DNA from 2 places in the Pseudomonas sp. GP01-A4 genome. Region 1 is predicted to be linked to the other one. Evidence: predicted binding sites of a transcription regulator. Region 1 holds the regulator's gene; the other holds the start of a gene.
The links. Region 1 encodes sigma-54, which starts transcription at its own class of promoters, with help from an activator protein. Its sites were predicted from a motif close to ANTGGCATNNANNTTGCTNT; they were not measured.
Positions count from the first base shown of each region.

Region 2: a site for sigma-54 is predicted at 3,741-3,760, ahead of AC3WKX_RS01980 (flagellar hook-length control protein FliK). Genes of this name have one in related genera too.

Region 1 covers NZ_JBYSWF010000019.1:18,924-28,483, forward strand. Annotated here, with positions in the region: gene AC3WKX_RS13525 (DUF2753 family protein) at 1-249, shown strand, start outside; gene AC3WKX_RS13530 (superoxide dismutase) at 251-862, shown strand; gene AC3WKX_RS13535 (ZIP family metal transporter) at 894-1,787, shown strand; gene AC3WKX_RS13540 (GlxA family transcriptional regulator) at 1,801-2,751, opposite strand; gene AC3WKX_RS13545 (SLAC1 anion channel family protein) at 2,866-3,867, shown strand; gene AC3WKX_RS13550 (HPr family phosphocarrier protein) at 3,888-4,160, opposite strand; gene rapZ (RNase adapter RapZ) at 4,177-5,034, opposite strand; gene ptsN (PTS IIA-like nitrogen regulatory protein PtsN) at 5,037-5,501, opposite strand; gene hpf (ribosome hibernation-promoting factor, HPF/YfiA family) at 5,514-5,819, opposite strand; gene AC3WKX_RS13570 (RNA polymerase factor sigma-54) at 5,895-7,388, opposite strand; gene lptB (LPS export ABC transporter ATP-binding protein) at 7,573-8,298, opposite strand; gene lptA (lipopolysaccharide transport periplasmic protein LptA) at 8,298-8,870, opposite strand; gene lptC (LPS export ABC transporter periplasmic protein LptC) at 8,857-9,429, opposite strand; gene AC3WKX_RS13590 (KdsC family phosphatase) at 9,438-9,560, opposite strand, start outside.
Region 2 covers NZ_JBYSWF010000002.1:29,057-38,616, forward strand. Annotated here, with positions in the region: gene fliO (flagellar biosynthetic protein FliO) at 1-115, opposite strand, end outside; gene fliN (flagellar motor switch protein FliN) at 117-584, opposite strand; gene fliM (flagellar motor switch protein FliM) at 619-1,587, opposite strand; gene fliL (flagellar basal body-associated protein FliL) at 1,597-2,097, opposite strand; gene AC3WKX_RS01980 (flagellar hook-length control protein FliK) at 2,321-3,691, opposite strand; gene AC3WKX_RS01985 (Hpt domain-containing protein) at 4,107-4,454, opposite strand; gene AC3WKX_RS01990 (fused response regulator/phosphatase) at 4,485-6,203, opposite strand; gene AC3WKX_RS01995 (STAS domain-containing protein) at 6,200-6,505, opposite strand; gene fliJ (flagellar export protein FliJ) at 6,594-7,043, opposite strand; gene fliI (flagellar protein export ATPase FliI) at 7,047-8,405, opposite strand; gene fliH (flagellar assembly protein FliH) at 8,395-9,159, opposite strand; gene fliG (flagellar motor switch protein FliG) at 9,170-9,560, opposite strand, start outside.

The sequences.
Region 1 (9,560 bases):
AACCAGCCGGAAGAAAGCGCGGAATACCTCTGCGCCATTCACCAGCGCCTGTTGCAGACCATGCAAGACACCCGTCTTAACCCGCTATTGCGGGAAGCGGCCCTGCGTCAGAGCAGCAAGACCTACGTCGAACTGCTGAATTTCATCAGCGATCACGGTGAGTACCCACGTACCCACCGCCTGCTGGGCAGCAACGTGGCGCCATCGGATGCGTCGACCCGCAACAGCCCTTTTTATGGAGCTCATTGATATGTCCTACACCTTGCCGGCCTTGCCTTACGCCTACGATGCCCTTGAACCGCATATTGACGCGCAAACCATGGAGATCCATTACACCAAGCACCACCAGACCTACATCAACAACCTCAACGCAGCCGTCGAAGGCACCGAGTTTGCCGCTTGGCCGGTGGAGAAACTGGTGTCCAGCGTCCAGCAACTGCCGGAAAAGCTGCGGGCGGCGGTGATCAACCAGGGCGGCGGCCACGCCAACCACTCGTTGTTCTGGGCTGTCATGTCGCCCAAGGGCGGCGGCAAGCCAGACGGCGCGCTGGGTAACGCCATCGACGAGCAGTTGGGCGGTTTCGACGCCTTCAAAGAGGCCTTCACCAAAGCTGCCTTGACCCGTTTCGGCAGCGGCTGGGCGTGGTTGAGCGTGACGCCGCAAAAGACCCTGGTGGTGGAAAGCAGCGGCAACCAGGACAGCCCGTTGATGAACGGCAATACGCCAATCCTCGGCCTGGACGTCTGGGAACACGCTTATTACCTGCTGTACCAGAACCGTCGTCCGGAATACATCAATGCGTTCTACAGCGTCATCAACTGGCCGGAAGTTGCCGGCCGCTACCAGGCTGCGCTGGGCTGAAACTCCTCTATAACAAGATCTAAGGCCGACTATGGGCACTGAAACACTGGCGATCAGCAGCGTGCGAATGTTTCGTTATGCGTTTGGCTCGCTGCTGCTATTGGCAGGAACTGCATTGCTGGTGGCCCAAGGGCTGGCCTGGCTTGACCTGGAACCGCGCATCCTGCGTGCCTTGCAGGGCGGGGCCATCTGCGCGCTCGGCACCGCCCTGGGTGCCGTGCCGGTACTGGTGATCCGCCGGATGCCATTGGCGGTGAGCGACACGCTGCTCGGCTTCGGTGCCGGGGTGATGTTGGCCGCTACGGCGTTTTCGCTGATCGTGCCGGGTATTGCGGCTGCCCAAAGCCTGGGGCTGACGCCATGGGGCGCCAGTGGATTGATCAGTTTCGGCATCATGCTGGGCGCGTTCGGGCTGTATCTGGTGGATCGCAAGGTCTCCGGCGCGAGCCCGGAAATGCTGGTGGGCAGTCCGGATCATCCGGTGATACCGCCGCGTATCTGGCTGTTTGTGTTCGCCATCATTGCCCACAACATTCCCGAAGGCATGGCCGTGGGTGTCTCGGCAGGCGGCGGCATGCCGGATGCCGACAGCCTCGCCATGGGTATTGCCTTGCAGGATGTGCCGGAGGGACTGGTGATTGCGTTGGTGCTGGCCGGGGCAGGGATGTCGCGGGTCAAGGCGTTCCTGATCGGCGCAGCGTCAGGGCTGGTGGAGCCGGTGTTTGCGGTGCTGTGTGCCTGGCTGGTGAGCCTGGCTCAGGTGCTGTTGCCGCTGGGGCTGGCGCTGGCGGCCGGGGCCATGCTGCTGGTGGTGACTCACGAAGTCATTCCCGAGTCGCGGCGCAATGGCCATGACAAGCTCGCCAGCCTGGGGCTGTGTATCGGGTTTTGCTTGATGATGGTGATGGATACGGCGTTGGGCTGAGGCTGTCGCACTTCTACAAGAAGCGCTTGCGGTAGTCGCTGGGGGTAACGCCCAGGCGGCGAACGAAGGCGCGCCGGAACCCATCAACATTGGCATAGCCGACCTGATCGGCCAGGCGTTTGAGCGAGACATTCGACCCTTCGATCAGCCGCCGTGCCTGGTCGATACGTGCCAGCTCCACGAACTCGGCAGGGGTGAATCCACCCTCGGCCTTGAATACCCGGGCAAAGTTGCGTTCGCTCATGTCAGCGCGCTGGGCCAGCAATGCCACGCTCAGGTCTGCGGCCAGGTTGTCGACGATATAGGTCTGTATCTGGCGAATGTTCGTGCGCTCTGCGGTCTGTGCCGCCAGTTGGGCGCTGAACTGTGACTGGCCGCCCGGCCGTTTGAAGTACATCACCATTTCCCTGGCCACACTGAGCGCCAAATCCCGGCCGTGGTCCTCCTCGACTAACGCGAGCGCCAGATCCATACCGGCCGTCACACCGGCGGAGGTGTACAGGTTACCGTCGCGGATAAAAATGCTGTCCGGTTCGACCACGGCATCGGGGTATTGCCTGGCCAGCAATGCACTGGAATTCCAGTGCGTGGTGACGCGTCGCCCGACCAGCAAGCCAGCAGCCCCCAGCACAAAAGCGCCACTGCAAACCGAGCCTATCCGCCGCACGCGCGTGGCCTGGTAGCGTACCCAGTCCCGCAGGTGGGCGTCGTGTGCCACGTCATTCACGCTGGGGCTTCCAGCGATCAGCAGCGTATCGATAGCCCCCTTGAACGTCTCGATGGAGTCATCCGTGGCCAGGCGAAGCCCATTGGTTCCCTTGATCTGCCCGGCGACGGTACCGATGACCGAGATCCTGTATGCACGGGAATTGCCCAATTGCCTGGCCGCTTCAGCGAACACATCGGCAGGGCCCACGACATCCAGCATTTGCACGCGGGGAAATGCCAGGAGGGCAATTCGCATGGTGTCGGTCTCCGTAGTGGAAATGGCTGAAATCGTCGTTAAGCGACACTATAGGACAGAGGGGAGGTAGGCGACACTGTCCGTCACGTGCTTTATCGTCAACCGGAGACCCGCATGAGCATCTGTAACGCGCCACTTCCCCCCTTCGCTGTCGAATCGAGCGAGCGGTCGGGGTCCATCAAGAATCTTCCCATCAATTTGTTTGGCGCCGTGATGGGGTTGGCCGGCTTGAGCCTGGCCTGGCAGTCCGCCAGTGAATATGTGGCTTACGCGCAAATGATCGGAGCGGTCATTGGTGGGTTTGCCATTCTGGTGTTTATCGCACTGGTGGCGGGGTATCTCACCAAATGGGTTAAATACCCTGCGGCGGTCAAAGCCGAGTTCAATCACCCGATATCAGGAAATTTCTTTGGCACGGTGACGATCGCGTTGCTGCTGCTGTCGGCAGTCGTAGGCTCAGCTAGCACCCTGATCAGCCAGGGGCTTTGGATGTTGGGTAGCCTGCTGACCATGATCCTGGCGGCAATTGTGCTCTCGCGACTGTTGTCCGGTAATCAGGAGTCGCAATATGCGGTGCCTGCCTGGCTGATCCCGGGGGTGGCGGCGCTCGACATCGCGGTGACAGGTGCCCACATGCCCATGGCGTGGGCATACGAGTTCAATCTGTTCGCGATGGCGGTAGGGAGTGTGATTGCGCTGGTGTTCTTCACGCGAATTTTTTCACGTCTGGTTCACGAGCCGGTGATGGCCAAAGGTATGACACCTTCGCTGATGATACTTATCGCCCCCTTTGAAGTCGGCTTTCTGGCTTACACCAACTTCTTTGGCAGCGTCGACTACTTTGCCAGCGTGCTCTTCTACTTTGGCCTGTTCCTGTTTGGGGTGCTGGCATTCAAAGTATTCCGTCAGGCCGCGCCTTTTTCTCCTGCCTGGTGGGCAATCAGCTTTCCGATTGCGGCATTGAGCAACGCTGCGTTGAAATATGCCGATGCCAAAGGAGGCGTGATCCTGGAAGCGATTGCCTATCTGATCCTGGCTTTCCTGACGATCGCCCTGGCCGTACTGACGGTCAAGACGTTGAAGATTCTGTTCAACGGCAAACTGCTGTCCAACTGACGCAGGGGAGGGGCGATTACCTACTCGCCCTCATCAAAGAAATTATTGATCAACGCTACCAGGGCATCCATCGCTTCCTGCTCTTGCTCGCCTTCGGTCTTCAAATGAATCTTCGTGCCCTTGCCCGCAGCCAGCATCATCATGGCCATGATGCTTTTGCCGTCGACCATGGATTCCGGGGTACGCCCGGCGCGGATCTGGCAAGGGAACTGCCCGGCGACGCCGACGAACTTGGCCGAGGCCCGGGCGTGCAGGCCCAGCTTGTTGATGATTTCAATTTCCAGAGCGGGCATCGCGGGGGTGTTCCTTTCAGCTGAGGTCGCGGTGGCGAACCTGGACGTTCTTGAGGGTTTGTTGCAGCACCTTGCCCAGGCGTTCGGTCAGGTAGACGGATCGGTGGTGGCCGCCGGTGCAGCCAATGGCGATGGTGACATAAGCCCGATTGCTGGCCGCAAAACGCGGCAGCCACTTGAGCAGGTAGCTGGAGATGTCCTGGTACATTTCCTCGACATCCGGTTGCGCCGCCAGGTACTCGGCCACAGGTTGGTCCAGCCCCGACTGATCGCGCAGTTCCGGCTTCCAGTACGGGTTGGGCAGGCAGCGCACATCGAACACCAGGTCGGCATCCACCGGCATGCCGCGCTTGAAACCGAACGACTCGACAAGGAACGCCGTGCCCGGCTCCGGCTGGTTCAGCAGACGCAGCTTGATCGCATCCCGCAGTTGATACAGGTTCAGGCTGGTGGTGTTGATCTTGAGGTCGGCCAGGTCAATGATCGGCCCCAGCAGTTTGGTCTCGTCCTCGATGGCTTCGGCCAGGGAACGATGAGGGCTGCTCAACGGGTGGCGGCGACGGGTTTCAGAGAAGCGCTTGAGCAGGGTCTCTTCGTCGGCGTCCAGGTACAGCACATCGCAATGGATATGCTTGGCCCGCACTTCTTCGAGCAGTTCAGGAAAGCGTGTGAGGTGGCTGGGCAGGTTGCGGGCGTCGATCGACACGGCGACCAGCGGTTGCGCCAACTCGGTATGAATCAGCGCGCGTTCCGCCAGTTCCGGTAGCAGGCCGGCGGGCAGGTTGTCGATGCAATAGAAGCCGTTGTCCTCAAGAACATTGAGGGCCGTGCTTTTACCTGAGCCGGAACGGCCGCTGACGATGATCAAACGCATGATTAATGCCCGTTTTGTTCATCCAGGACAACCTGGTAGAGCGCCTCATTGCTTGAGGCACTACGCAGTTTGTCGCGTACGTCCTTGCGGTCGAGCATGCTGGCGATCTGCCGAAGCAGTTCCAGGTGCGCATCGGTGGCAGCTTGCGGGACCAGCAGCACGAACAGCAGGTCGACCGGCGCGCCGTCGATGGCGTCGAAATCGATAGGGGCGTCCAGGTGCAGCAGGGCGCTGACTGGAGACTCACAGCCTTGCAGGCGGCAGTGAGGAATGGCGATGCCGTTGCCAAAGCCGGTGGAGCCGAGCTTTTCACGGGCGATCAGGGCCTCGTACACAGCTTGCGTATCCAGTTCGGGCACTTCGCGGCCGATCAGGTTGGCAATTTGTTCGAGGGCGCGCTTTTTACTGCCGCCCGGCACGTTCACGAGGGAACGGCCGGGGGTCAGGATGGTTTCAAGTCGGATCATGGGTGGGGAGTGTTAGCGGCCAGTGCCTTGAAGAAGGCTCTGCTGCTTTTCCTTATGCTTTTTAAGTTGGCGGTCAAGCTTGTCTGTGAGCAAGTCGATTGATGCATACATGTCTTCATGTTCGGCATTGGCGACCACTTCGCCACCGGGTATCTGAAGTGTCGCTTCGATTTTCTGCTGAAGCTTGTCGACCTTCATGATGACCTGAACGTTGGTGATCTTGTCGAAATGGCCCTCAAGCTTCTTCAGCTTCAGCTCGACGTATTCGCGCAATGGAGGGGTGACTTCTACATGGTGTCCACTGATGTTGACTTGCATACAGCTTCTCCTTCGTTGCCAGTGCATAAAGCGGCGGGTAGGAATACCCGCCACTGGAACGCTATGGCCCGCCCGTCACATCAAACGCTTACGCTCGCTGGAAGGCGCGATCCCTAGGGACTCGCGGTACTTGGCGACGGTTCGACGGGCGACCTGAATGCCTTGTGCCTCCAGTAAACCAGCGATCTTGCTGTCACTCAACGGCTTTTTCTGATTTTCCGCGGCAACCAGTTTTTTGATGATCGCGCGGATCGCCGTGGACGAGCATTCGCCGCCTTCGGAGGTGCTGACGTGGCTGGAGAAAAAGTATTTCAGCTCATATATACCCCGTGGGGTATGCATGAATTTTTGCGTGGTCACCCGGGAAATAGTTGATTCGTGCATGCCCACCGCCTCGGCGATGTCGTGCAGTACCAGCGGCTTCATTGCTTCATCGCCGTATTCCAGGAAGCCGCGCTGGTGCTCGACGATCTGGGTGGCGACTTTCATCAGGGTTTCGTTGCGGCTTTGCAGGCTCTTGATGAACCAGCGGGCTTCCTGCAGTTGGTTACGCATGAAGGTGTTATCGGCGCTGGTGTCGGCGCGGCGCACAAAACCTGCGTATTGCGGATTGACCCGCAGGCGCGGCACCGATTCCTGGTTCAGCTCCACCAGCCAGCGTTCGTTGTCCTTGCGCACAATCACGTCGGGCACGACATATTCGGCTTCGCTGGACTCGATCTGCGAGCCCGGGCGTGGGTTGAGGCTCTGCACCAGCTCGATGATCTGGCGCAGGTCATCTTCCTTGAGCTTCATGCGGCGCATCAACTGGCTGTAGTCGCGGCTGCCCAGCAGGTCGATATAGTCGGTGACCAGGCGCTGCGCTTCGCTCAGCCAAGGCGTCTTGGCCGGCAATTGGCGCAGTTGCAGCAGCAGGCACTCGCTGAGGTTGCGGGCGCCGATGCCGGCCGGCTCGAATTGCTGGATGCGGTGCAGGACGGCTTCGATTTCGTCCAGTTCGATGTCCAGTTCCGGGTCGAACGCCTCGAGGATCTCCTCAAGGGTCTCGTCCAGGTAGCCCTGGTTGTTGATGCAATCGATCAGGGTCACGGCGATCAGGCGATCGGTATCGGACATCGGTGCCAGGTTCAGCTGCCAGAGCAAATGGCTTTGCAGGCTCTCGCCGGCTGATGTGCGGGTGGTGAAGTCCCACTCGTCGTCATCGTTGCTGGGCAGGCTGCTGGCGCTGGTCTGGTAGACGTCTTCCCAGGCGGTATCCACGGGAAGTTCGTTGGGAATGCGTTCGTTCCATTCGCCTTCCTCAAGGTTATCCACCGTAGGGGCGGTTTCCTGGTAGGAGGGTTCCTGTACGTCGGGGTTGGGCTTTTGCTCGATGTTGTCGGCCAGCGGGTCTGCATTATCGAAGTCGTCGCCTTCTTCCTGGCGTTCGAGCATCGGATTGGACTCCAGGGCCTCCTGGATTTCCTGTTGCAGGTCCAGGGTCGACAATTGGAGCAGGCGGATGGCCTGTTGCAGCTGCGGTGTCATCGTCAGCTGCTGGCCCATTCTCAGGACTAGCGATGGTTTCATGGCAGGGGCTTAACACCTTATTCGCCGGCGCAATGCGCCATCCACGACAGGGCGCGTGAGCGCCAAACATAAGCAAATTATATGCCTGATATCGGGGGCTTTGCCTAGAGCGCGGTAACAATAAAAATACTGAGGTTTTTATTGACTACCGCGCTCCATGGCGAATGGCCTGATACCACCGTGTTTACAGGCGGAACTCGTGACCCAGATACACTTCCTTGACCAGTTCGTTGGCCAGGATAGTGGCAGAGTCACCTTCGGCAATCAGCTGTCCATCGTTGACGATGTAGGCGGTTTCGCAGATATCGAGCGTCTCACGGACGTTGTGGTCGGTGATCAAAACACCGATGCCCTTGGCCTTGAGATGATGGATGATCTGCTTGATGTCGCCGACCGAGATCGGGTCGACACCGGCGAAAGGTTCGTCCAGCAGGATGAACTTGGGCGCCGTGGCCAGCGCGCGGGCGATTTCCACACGACGACGCTCGCCGCCGGAAAGGCTCATGCCGAGGTTGTCGCGAATGTGGTTGATGTGGAATTCCTGCAGCAGGCTTTCCAGCTCTTTCTTGCGCCCGGCGCGGTCGAGTTCCTTGCGGGTCTCGAGGATGGCCATGATGTTGTCGGAAACCGACAGTTTGCGGAAGATCGATGCTTCCTGGGGAAGATAGCCGATACCCGCTTGCGCACGGCCGTGCATAGGCTGGTGGCTCACGTCCAGGTCGTCGATCAGGACGCGGCCTTGATCGGCCTGCACCAGGCCGACGATCATGTAGAAGCAGGTGGTCTTGCCGGCACCGTTGGGGCCGAGCAAACCGACGATCTGGCCGCTGTCGATCGACAGGCTGACGTCACGCACGACCTGACGGCTTTTATAAGCCTTGGCCAGATGCTGGGCTTTCAGGGTTGCCATTAATTCGCCTTCTTCGCGTCGGGTTTCGGCGCCGGCTGGGCTGCGCCCGGTTTCTGCTTCGGCTGGATAACCATGTCGATACGCGGCTTCGGCGTGCTGATTTTCGAGCCGGTAGCACGGCCGGCCTGGGCGATCTGCTTCACCGTGTCGTAGACGATTTTTTCGCCGTCGGTGGTGTTGCCGTCATTGATGACCCGGGCCTGGTCGATCAGCACGATGCGGTTTTGCTGGGCGTGGTACTGGATCGTCTTGCCATAGCCTTTGACCGGCGTAGGGTCGCCCACTTTCTGCAGTTGTTCGAAATACGCCAGGTTGCCCACCGAAGTGACCACGTCGATATCGCCCGCCGGGGTACGAGTCAGTGTCACGGTGTTACCCGTCACTTTCATCGAGCCCTGGGTGATGATCACGCTGCCCGTGTAGGTCGCGATACCTTGCTTGTCATCCAGCTGCGCATCGTCAGCCTGAATGTGGATCGGTTGCTGGCTATCGTTCGGCAGAGCCCAGGCGCTCACGCTTCCCAGTGCTGCGCCCAGGCCGAGCAAAATAGGGAGGGTTTTAACGAGCCTCATACTGTCCTCTTACGTTCGATAGCAGGTGTATCCTGCTTTCTTTCAAATACGCTTTCATTCCCTTGCCAGTCGATACACCGCCAGCGCCGTCAATTCTAACGTCTTGCTCGGTCTGCGCATATTGCTTCTGTGGGAATACGGTCATGCGACTGCTGGTAATAATGGTGTCGCGGTTCTTGGCGTCAGTGCGGGCTACCCGCACCGAGTCAATCAGTTCCACTTGGGTGCCGTCCGGGTTGACCTCGCCACGCTCGCTGGTGACGTGCCATGGAAATTCGGCGCCGCGGTACAGGTTCATGTCCGGCTTGGTCAGCAAAGTGACCTCGGATGCCTTCAAGTGTTCGACCTTGTCGGAGGTCATTTCATACTGGACCTTGCCATCGGGCAGGTACTGGATGCTGTGGGCGTTGATGGCGTAATAGTCGATAGCACTCTCGTCAACCTGTGCAACCGGCTTGTCGAGGAAGCGCTCCGGGCTGATATTCCAGTAGCCGACCGCGAGGAAAACCGCGGCGATGACTGCAAGTATCAGGAAATTGCGAATCTTTTTACTCAGCATAAAACGCTCTATAGGTAGGCGGCGTGGGCCGCTTCAAGGCTGCCTTGGGCGCGCAGAATCAACTCGCAGAACTCGCGGGCGGCGCCTTCGCCGCCGCGGGCGGTGGTTACACCATGGGCGTGTTCGCGAAC
Region 2 (9,560 bases), on a different contig from region 1:
TGAGTTGCCCGCCCACACCGCTGCCGAGTGCCGGCGCAGCCGCCTGGGCAACCGGTTCTGCTGCCATTACGCTCAAGGGCAGCGTCGATAACAGTCCTACCAATGAGCGCTTCATATCAACGCAACTTCTTGATGCGTTCGCTCGGGCTGATCACGTCGGTCAGGCGGATGCCGAACTTCTCGTTGACCACCACCACTTCGCCATGGGCGATCAGCGTGCCGTTGACCAGCACGTCCAGCGGCTCGCCGGCCAGGCGGTCCAGCTCGATCACCGACCCCTGGTTGAGCTGCAGCAGGTTGCGGATGTTGATTTCGGTGCTGCCGACTTCCATGGAGATCGACACCGGGATGTCGAGGATCACGTCCAGGTTCGGACCGTCGAGGGTCACCGGGTCATTGTTCTTCGGCACGCTGCCGAACTCTTCCATGGGAAGGCGGTTGCCGACCGGTGCAGTGGCCGCATCGGCCGCCAGCAATGCATCGATATCGTCCTGGCCGACATCGCCGGTTTCTTCCAGGGCAGCCGCCCACTCGTCAGCCAGGGCCTGGTCTTCGGCGGAAGTGTTTTCGTGTTCGGTAGCCATTACATGTCCTCGGCGGAGCAGAAATTAAGGTGGATCAGCGACGGTTGATCGGTTCGATCACTTGCAACGCCAGGTTGCCTTTGTGAGAACCGAGCTTGACCTTGAACGACGGCACGCCGTTGGCGCGCATGATCAGTTCTTCCGGCAGGTCGACGGGAATCACATCCCCCGGCTGCATGTGCAAAATATCCCGCAAACGCAGCTGGCGACGGGCCACGGTGGCGCTCAGGGGTACGTCGACGTCCAGCAGGTCTTCGCGCAGGGCTTTCACCCAACGTTCGTCCTGGTCGTCGAGGTCGGACTGGAAACCGGCATCGAGCATCTCGCGCACCGGCTCGATCATCGAGTACGGCATGGTCACGTGCAGGTCGCCGCCACCGCCATCGAGTTCGATGTGGAAGGTGGAGACCACAATGGCTTCGCTGGGGCCGACGATGTTGGCCATGGCCGGGTTCACTTCCGAGTTGATGTACTCGAAATTGACTTCCATGATCGCCTGCCAGGCTTCCTTCAAGTCGATGAAGGCCTGCTCCAGCACCATGCGCACCACCCGCAACTCGGTCGGGGTGAATTCACGGCCTTCGATCTTGGCGTGACGGCCGTCGCCGCCGAAGAAGTTGTCCACCAGCTTGAACACCAGCTTGGCGTCGAGGATGAACAGCGCGGTGCCGCGCAGCGGCTTGATCTTCACCAGGTTGAGGCTGGTGGGCACGTACAGCGAGTGCACGTACTCACCGAACTTCATCACCTGCACGCCGCCCACCGCCACGTCCGCCGAGCGGCGCAGCATGTTGAACATGCTGATACGGGTGTAACGGGCAAAACGCTCGTTGATCATTTCCAGGGTCGGCATGCGTCCACGGACGATGCGATCCTGGCTGGTCAGGTCGTAGCTTTTGACGCTGCCGGGCTCGGCAGCCATTTCGGTCTGTACCAGACCATCGTCGACGCCATGGAGCAGCGCATCGATTTCATCCTGGGACAGCAGGTCCTGCACGGCCATGTCGTGATCCTACTGCAATACGAAATTAGTGAAGAGCACCTGCTCGATCACCGGTTTGCCGACTTCCTTCTGGGCCACTTCCTGCACGCTGGCAGTGACCTTCTGGCGCAGCATTTCCTGGCCCACCGGGGTGGCGAGGGTGTCGAAGGGTTGGGCGGAAAACAGCATCACCAGGTTGTTGCGGATCACTGGCATGTGCACCTTGAGGGCATCCAGGTCTGCCTGGTTACGCGCCAGCAGGGTAATGCTCACCTGCAGGTAGCGTTGACGGCCGTTCTGATTGAAGTTGGCGACAAACGCCGGCAGCATCGGCTCGAAGATTGCCGGTTGCTTGACGTTGGGGTTGACCTCGGCCGTGGCGGCCGGTTTGCTCTGGGCACTGTGCATAAAGTACCAGGTAGCCCCCACGGACAAGCCGATCGCCAGCAACAAGGCCAGGACAATCAGCAGGATAAGCTTGAGCTTGCCCTTGCCTGCGGGTGCTTTTGCTGCGTCGTCGCTCTTCGCCATGCCAATAATCCGTCACTATTCTGGGATTCATAGTTCTGGGGAAAGGCAAGAGCAAGTGTTATGCCAGAGTTGTCAGTTCGGTCACGGTTTCGCCGACACTGCAAAACCAATGTGGGAGCGGGCTTGCTCGCGAAAGCGGTGGATCAGCACCTGTAACTGTGACTGACACTCCGTATTCGCGAGCAAGCCCGCTCCCACATTTTGATCATCGCCAGGCCTCGGATCAGGCGTAGTAGTCCACGGCACTGGAGCCAATCACCGACTGCACCACCGGCGCGGCCACTTCAGCCACCTCACCGATACCGCCGCCATCAACCCCATCACCCCGCCCGCCACTGCCGCTGACGCCGCGAGCCTGGTTCTGCTGTTGCTGGTCCTGGCCCTGCTGCCCCTGCCAGCCACGTGACTGGTCCGACACGTTGACGTCGACCTGGCCCATGCCCTGCTGGGCAAACATCTCCCGCAGGCGGCCCGACTGGCTTTCCAGGGCTTCACGCACCACCGCATGGCCGCTCATGAAGGTGACTTGCGCCTGCTGGTCGGCGGACATCTTCACGCTGATGTCCAGGCGACCCAGTTCAGCGGGCTGCAACTGGATCTCTGCCGACTTGAGGTTGGCGCTGGACAGGTACATGACCCGGTTCACCACCTCATCGGTCCAGCCACTCTGGTGCATGGCCAATGGCGCGTTGGCCACCGGCGGCAGGGCATTCGCAGTTTTCGGCGTGGCAGCCTGGGTCAGCGCGGCGAGGCGGTTGGCGAAGTCATCGACACGGGTGTCGCTGCTGGCGTCCTTCAAATCCTTGAGGCCGCCGTCGATCAGACCGGCAAAGGCTTTGTCGCCGCCCTGGTCGGTGCTGTCCTTGGACGCTTGCTGGTCGACCATATTGGCCAGGCCTGTGACGAAGTTTTGCGCGGCAGTCGGCTGATCCTGGGTCGGGGCCGGGGCGGTTTTTGCCGGGGCCTGGCTGCTGGCGGACACGTGTCCGCCCTGTTCCATGGCCAGGCGCACGGCGGGCATTGCATCCAGCGGATCGGCCTCGGGATCGAAGGCGGGCTTGGCGTCGTCGGTCGCGGCAATCGGTGGCGCCACGACTGGCTGGTTTTTGTCATCCTTCGCGGTGGCCGGCGTCGGGGTCTCGACGGGCGCCGGCGTAGCGGGGACGGGGACAGGGACTACCGCGGCTATCAGCGCCGGGTCTACGGCGGGGTCGACCGGAGGTTGCTGGGCCAGGGACGGATCGTCTGCCGGGGCATCGTCGTCTGACTTGGCGGTGGTGTCCGGGGTGTCCGCCTTGGCCGGTGGGCTGGCAGGCAAAGTCTTGCCGTTTTCGGCAACCGATGGGGTGCCGGCGGCAGGCTTGTCGTTGTTGGCGGCGGGCTTGGGGCTGTTGTCCGCAGGCTTGTCGCGGGTGGATTTGATGGGGGTGTCGACAGGTTTTGCCGCAGGCGCAGGGGCCTGGTTGGCGAACACCTGAGCGAAGCCCGGGGCCTTGTCCCGCGGGTTCGCAGCCACTGCCGGTGGATTGGCAGCGGGCGCTTGAGGCTTGGCCGCAAGGGCTGCCTGAAGGAGCGAATTCGGGGTGATTGCCATAGTCAAGAGTCTCCGCCGCACAGGGGTCGAGGGTGCGGTAACAGGAGATAGAGCAAGAGTTGGGCCAGGTTTTGGTTTAAGGGTGTATATCCGTTATTTGGGTGAGGGCTTGTATGGGGTCTTGAGTGTTGAAGAGCAAAAGCAACAGCCAAATCAAAAGCGGGCACGGTCCAAATGTGGGAGCGGGCTTGCTCGCGAAGGTCGTTAACGATGACGCGGGCATTCTGGATGAACGCGGCGCTCTCAGGTTTTTCGCGAGCAAGCCCGCTCCCACAGAAAAGCAGCTCTGCTTTCGCTCTGGTTTTTGATGGGGCAGAGCGCCTTGGTTACTGTGCCGCTTTTGCAAAGTGACTCGCTGCAAGAGCGAAACCATAAGCCGCCGTTACCGAAGAAACCGATATACACACCAAAAGCGTCAGAGCTGAAACCGCCCCCGCTCATGCTCATACAACGGCCGCACCAGCGCGAATTCATGGTCAATCTCATCCACCAACTGCGCCAAGTCCGCAACCACAGGCTTGGCGGACTTATCCTCGAGCAACTGACAAAGCTCAGCCAACCGCACCGCCCCAAGATTACCGCTACTCCCCTTGAAGCTATGCGCAATCCGCCCAAGCGCCTTGGCATCATCCCGAGCCCGGCGCAACGCCTCTACCCGCTTTTGCGAGTCATCGAGAAAAGTGTCGAGCAGCTTCGGATACTCGCCCTCCATGACCTCCTGCAAGCCAGTCAGCACATCGGGGTCCAGATGAATCTCTGCCACTTGTTCGCTCCTTGATCAAGAATCGGCGGATTATGCCAGAGCCTTCCATGAAAACTCCACGCACACACACCGCCCGCCATCAGACCAGCCTACATCGCTGCTCAACTGGCGCACCAGGCTCAATCCCCTACCAGACAGACGGTCAACATCCAGCGGCCTGGCCAGCACCTTATCCACATCAAACCCGGCCCCACTGTCCTCGATCCGCAGCGTCAGACACCCCCCCTCCCCGGTCGGCACCACATCCAGGTGCACCCGCACATACCCGCTATCCAACCGCGCCAGCCGCTCATTACGCTCGCGGTAATACGCAGCAAACCCCTGTGCATCCCGCTTGAGCCGCGAATCCAGCCCCAGCACACCATGTTCAAGCGCATTGGAATACAACTCTGCCATCACGCTGTACAACGCCCCGCTCTGCTCCCGCAGCCCATGAATCTCCAACAGCAACTGCAACAAATACGGCAAAGGGTTGTAGGACTTGAGCGTCTCGGCACGAAACTCAAAACTTACCGACCAATCCAGCGGCGACGACTGCCCACTGTCGGAATACACCACCGACGACGAACGCAACGGCTCATCCGCCTGCAGGCTGATCTCCACCATGCTGATGTCATCGCGCACCTCACCGCGAAAACCCGCCAAGGCCTGTTCGATCTCCTCGAACAACCGGTCCGGCTCGCGATTGGCCGCAAACACCTGCTGCAACCGCTCGGCGCCAAACAACTGTTCATGGGCATCGGCAGTATCCAGCACACCATCCGACAGCAAAAACACTCGGTCACCCAGCGCCATCGGCCAGACTTCAGTGCGGTCATCAAACGCCTCGGCCGCCAGCACGCCCAATGGCAAATGCCGCGACACCAGCGGCGTGCGCTTGCCGGTGGTGACGTCATGCACGTAGCCGTCGGGCATGCCGCCATTCCACACTTCCACCACCCGTCGCTGGGCGCTGAGGCACAGCAAGGTGGCACAACAGAACATGTCCACCGGCAGGATGCGCTTGAGCTTGGCGTTCATCTCCCGCAGGGTTTGCGCCAATCCGTAGCCCTTGGCAGTCATGCCGTAGAACACTTCCGCCAGCGGCATCGCGCCGACCGCCGCCGGTAAACCGTGGCCAGTAAAGTCCCCCAGCAGCACATGCATATCGCCCGACGGCGTGTACGCGGCCAGCAGCAAATCGCCGTTGAACAGCGCGTAGGGCGACTGCACATAACGAATATTCGGCGCGGCGTTGATGCAGCCCGAGTGGGCCACCTTGTCGAACACCGCCTTGGCCACTCGCTGCTCCTGCAGCAGGTAGTCGTGGTGCCGGGCGATCAGGTCGCGTTGCTGCAACACCGTGGCCTGCAAGCGACGCAGGCGATCCATGGCATTGATCTTTGCCGCCAGGATCACCTGGTTATAGGGTTTGGCCAGGAAGTCGTCGCCCCCGGCATCCAGGCACTGGGCCAGGGCTTCGCTCTCGCGCAGGGAGGTGAGGAAGATGATCGGCACCAGCGCCTCCCCCGCCCGCTGCTTGATCTGGCGGGCCGCCTCGAAGCCGTCCATCACCGGCATCAGGGCGTCCATCAACACCAACTGCGGCCGTTCACGGGTAAACACATCGACCGCTTCCTGGCCGTTACTGGCGGTCAGCACCTGGTGGCCCTGGCGGCGCACGATGGTTGACAGCAACAACAGGTCGGCGGCGCTGTCTTCGGCGATCAACACCGTCAGCGCCTCGAGGACCGGGGCCAGGACGCTCAAGTGAGGTCGAACAGTTTGTCGAAGTTGGAAATGGCCAGGATCTTGCGCACATCGGAGTTGGCGTTGACCACCTGCACTTCGGCATTGTCGCCTCCGGCATGGTCACGCAACAGCAGGAGCATGCCCAGGGCCGAGCTGTCCATGTAGGTGGTTTCCTTCAAGTCCACCACGTAGATCTCGGGCACCTTGTAGAACCGCTCGTAGGCATCACGAAAGGCCTGGTGGCTACCGAAATCGAATCGCCCCCTGACGGTGATCGTCAACTTCGTCCCGTCCAGGGACACTTCTGATTCGACTGACATACGACTGCTTCCTTGTCATTGGCAATGTGCAACAAGGTGTAGCAGGTGATAGGGAAGTGAGCAAATCCGTGTAGGAGCGAGGGCGTGGTTAATAGGGGTTTTGGCGGGGAAGTCGCTGGGACAATTCATCCAGCAATTTCTGCTCGCGCTTGTCTTCCAGTGCACGGGCTTCGTCGATGTAGCGCTGCACCAGTTTGCGCAGGCCTTCGACCCGGGCATAGGCCTGTTGCCAGCTGTCGCGGGCCTTGTCGACGTTGGCCTGGTGCCAGGCCAGGCTCTGGCGCTGCTGGCCGACGGCGGTTTCCAACTGGTTGAGAAAACCCTGGTAGCCCATCAGCCACTGCCCGGAGACGCCCTTGCTGCCACGCTCGATCCACTGCTGCTGATACTCGCCGCGAAAGCGCTCCAGATCCCCCAGCTTGCTTTCCGCCAGGCGAACCTGGCCCTGGAAGTACCCCAGGCGCTGGACGGCGGTCTTTTCAGCTTTTTCGGCCATGTCCACTACCGGGGCAAGGCGCGCGGCGCGAGTGTTGGCCATGGTTTATCCGCCCGGCGCCGGCGCGAAGATGGTGCCCAGGTGTGCCTCGCTTTCACCCATGCTGATCTTGTCGTTGAGGCCCTGGCGCAGGTACGTCACCAGTTGCGGTTGCAGGGCAATCGCCAGGTCGGTCTCGCGATCGCCGCCGGCCACATAGGCGCCGACGCTGATCAGGTCGCGGCTCTGTTGATAACGCGACCACAGTTGCTTGAACTGCTGCGCGCGCATCATGTGCTCCGGGGTGACCACCGACGGCATCACCCGGCTGATGGAGGCTTCGATGTCGATGGCCGGGTAGTGCCCTTCTTCGGCCAGGCGCCGGGACAGCACGATGTGCCCGTCGAGCACGCCCCGCGCCGAGTCGGCAATCGGGTCCTGCTGGTCATCGCCCTCGGAGAGTACGGTGTAGAACGCAGTGATCGAACCACCACCGGCTTCGGCGTTACCGGCACGCTCCACCAGCTTGGGCAGCTTGGCGAACACTGACGGCGGATAGCCCTTGGTGGCCGGCGGCTCGCCGATGGCCAGCGCAATTTCCCGCTGGGCCTGGGCGAAACGGGTCAGGGAGTCCATCAGCAACAGGACGTTCTTGCCCTTGTCGCGAAAATATTCGGCGATGCGCGTGCAGTACATCGCGGCGCGCAGGCGCATCAGCGGCGCGTCATCCGCCGGTGAGGCCACCACGACCGAACGCTTGAGGCCTTCTTCGCCGAGGCTGTGCTCGATGAATTCCTTCACCTCCCGGCCCCGCTCGCCGATCAGCCCGACCACGATGATGTCGGCCTCGGTAAAGCGCGTCATCATGCCCAACAACACCGACTTACCGACGCCGGTACCGGCAAACAGGCCCAGGCGCTGGCCGCGGCCCACCGTCAATAAACCGTTGATGCTGCGAATGCCCACGTCCAGCGGCACGCTGATGGGGTTGCGCTTGAGCGGGTTGATGGTCGGGCCGTCCATCGGCACCCAGTCTTCGGCCTTCATCCCGCCCTTGCCGTCGAGGGCGCGCCCGGCGCCATCCAGCACGCGGCCGAGCATGCTCATGCCCATCGGCAGGCGGCCGGTGTCGGCCAGCGGCACCACGCGAGCGCCGGGGGCAATGCCGGCAACGCTGCCGACGGGCATCAGGAATACTTTGCTGCCGGAGAACCCCATCACTTCGGCTTCGACCTGCACCGGGTGGTAGCTGTCGTCGTTGATCACCATGCAGCGGCTGCCCATGGCGGCGCGCAGGCCTTCGGCTTCCAGGGTCAGGCCGACCATGCGCAGCAGGCGGCCCTCCAGGATCGGCTGGCCGGGCAACTCGGTGACTTCGGCATAGCCACCCAGGCGCTTGGCGAAGCTGGTGCGATCAAGGCGCATCGGGGGTGTCCAGTTCGACGCTCAAGTCCGGCTCTGCCGGGTGCAGCGCCTGCTCGTGCAACTGATCGAACAGCTTGGCCATGATCTGCGTGATGCGCGTCTCCACCGTGGCATCGATGCGGCTGTGCTCGGTCTCGACCCGGCAACCACCGGGCAGCAGCGCAGCGTCTTCGACGATGCGCCAGGTTTCTTCATGGCGCTCGCGCAGGGCTTTGACCTGTTCGAAATCCTGCGGGTTGATGTACAGCCGCACGTTGCCGACGCCCAGGGGCAGCAGCTTGAGGGCTTCGCGCATCACGCTTTCGATTTGCGTGGAGTCCAGGGCCAATTCGCGCTGAATCACCTGGCGGGTGATGTGCTCCACCAGCCCGACCATGGCTTTTTCAATCTGCGAGTCCTGCTCGGCGATGGGCTCGAACAGGCTGCCCATCAGGGTTTCCAGGCTGGCCAGCTTGACGCTCAGCGCGGCCTCGGCTTCCTGGCGGACCTTGAGGGTGGTGCTGCGAAAACCGTCCTTCTCGCCGGTGGAGAAACCTTCGTTGTAGGCTTCCTGGCGAATGCTTTCGAGCTCTTCCAGGGTCAGTGGCTGGACTTCCTCCAGCGGCACTTCTTCCATCTCGGCCGGGGGTTCTTCTACCGGCTCCGGCTCAGGCTCCGGGCGATGCGGGTCGAAACTGGGCAGCGACCAGACGTCGAACCCTCCGACGTCCCGTGCGCGAATCAGATCGCTGGGCGTCTCATCTTTGTTCGACATGCGCGGCGCCTTAAATCATTTCTTCGCCGCCCTTCCCACCGAGAACGATTTCTCCGGCTTCGGCCATACGGCGGGCAATGGTGAGGATTTCCTTCTGTGCAGTTTCCACGTCGCTGACGCGCACCGGGCCCTTGGCCTCGAGGTCGTCGCGCAACAGTTCGGAAGCCCGCTTGGACATGTTCTTGAAGATCTTTTCCTTGACGCCCTCGTCGGAGCCCTTGAGCGCCAGCACCAGTACGTCGGAGGACACTTCCCGCAGCAACGCCTGGATGCCACGGTCGTCGACGTCGGAGAGGTTGTTGAACACGAACATGAGGTCTTCGATCTGCACCGACAGGCTGTCGTCGATCTCGCGGATCGAGTCCATCAACTGGCCTTCCACCGAGCTGTCGAGGAAGTTC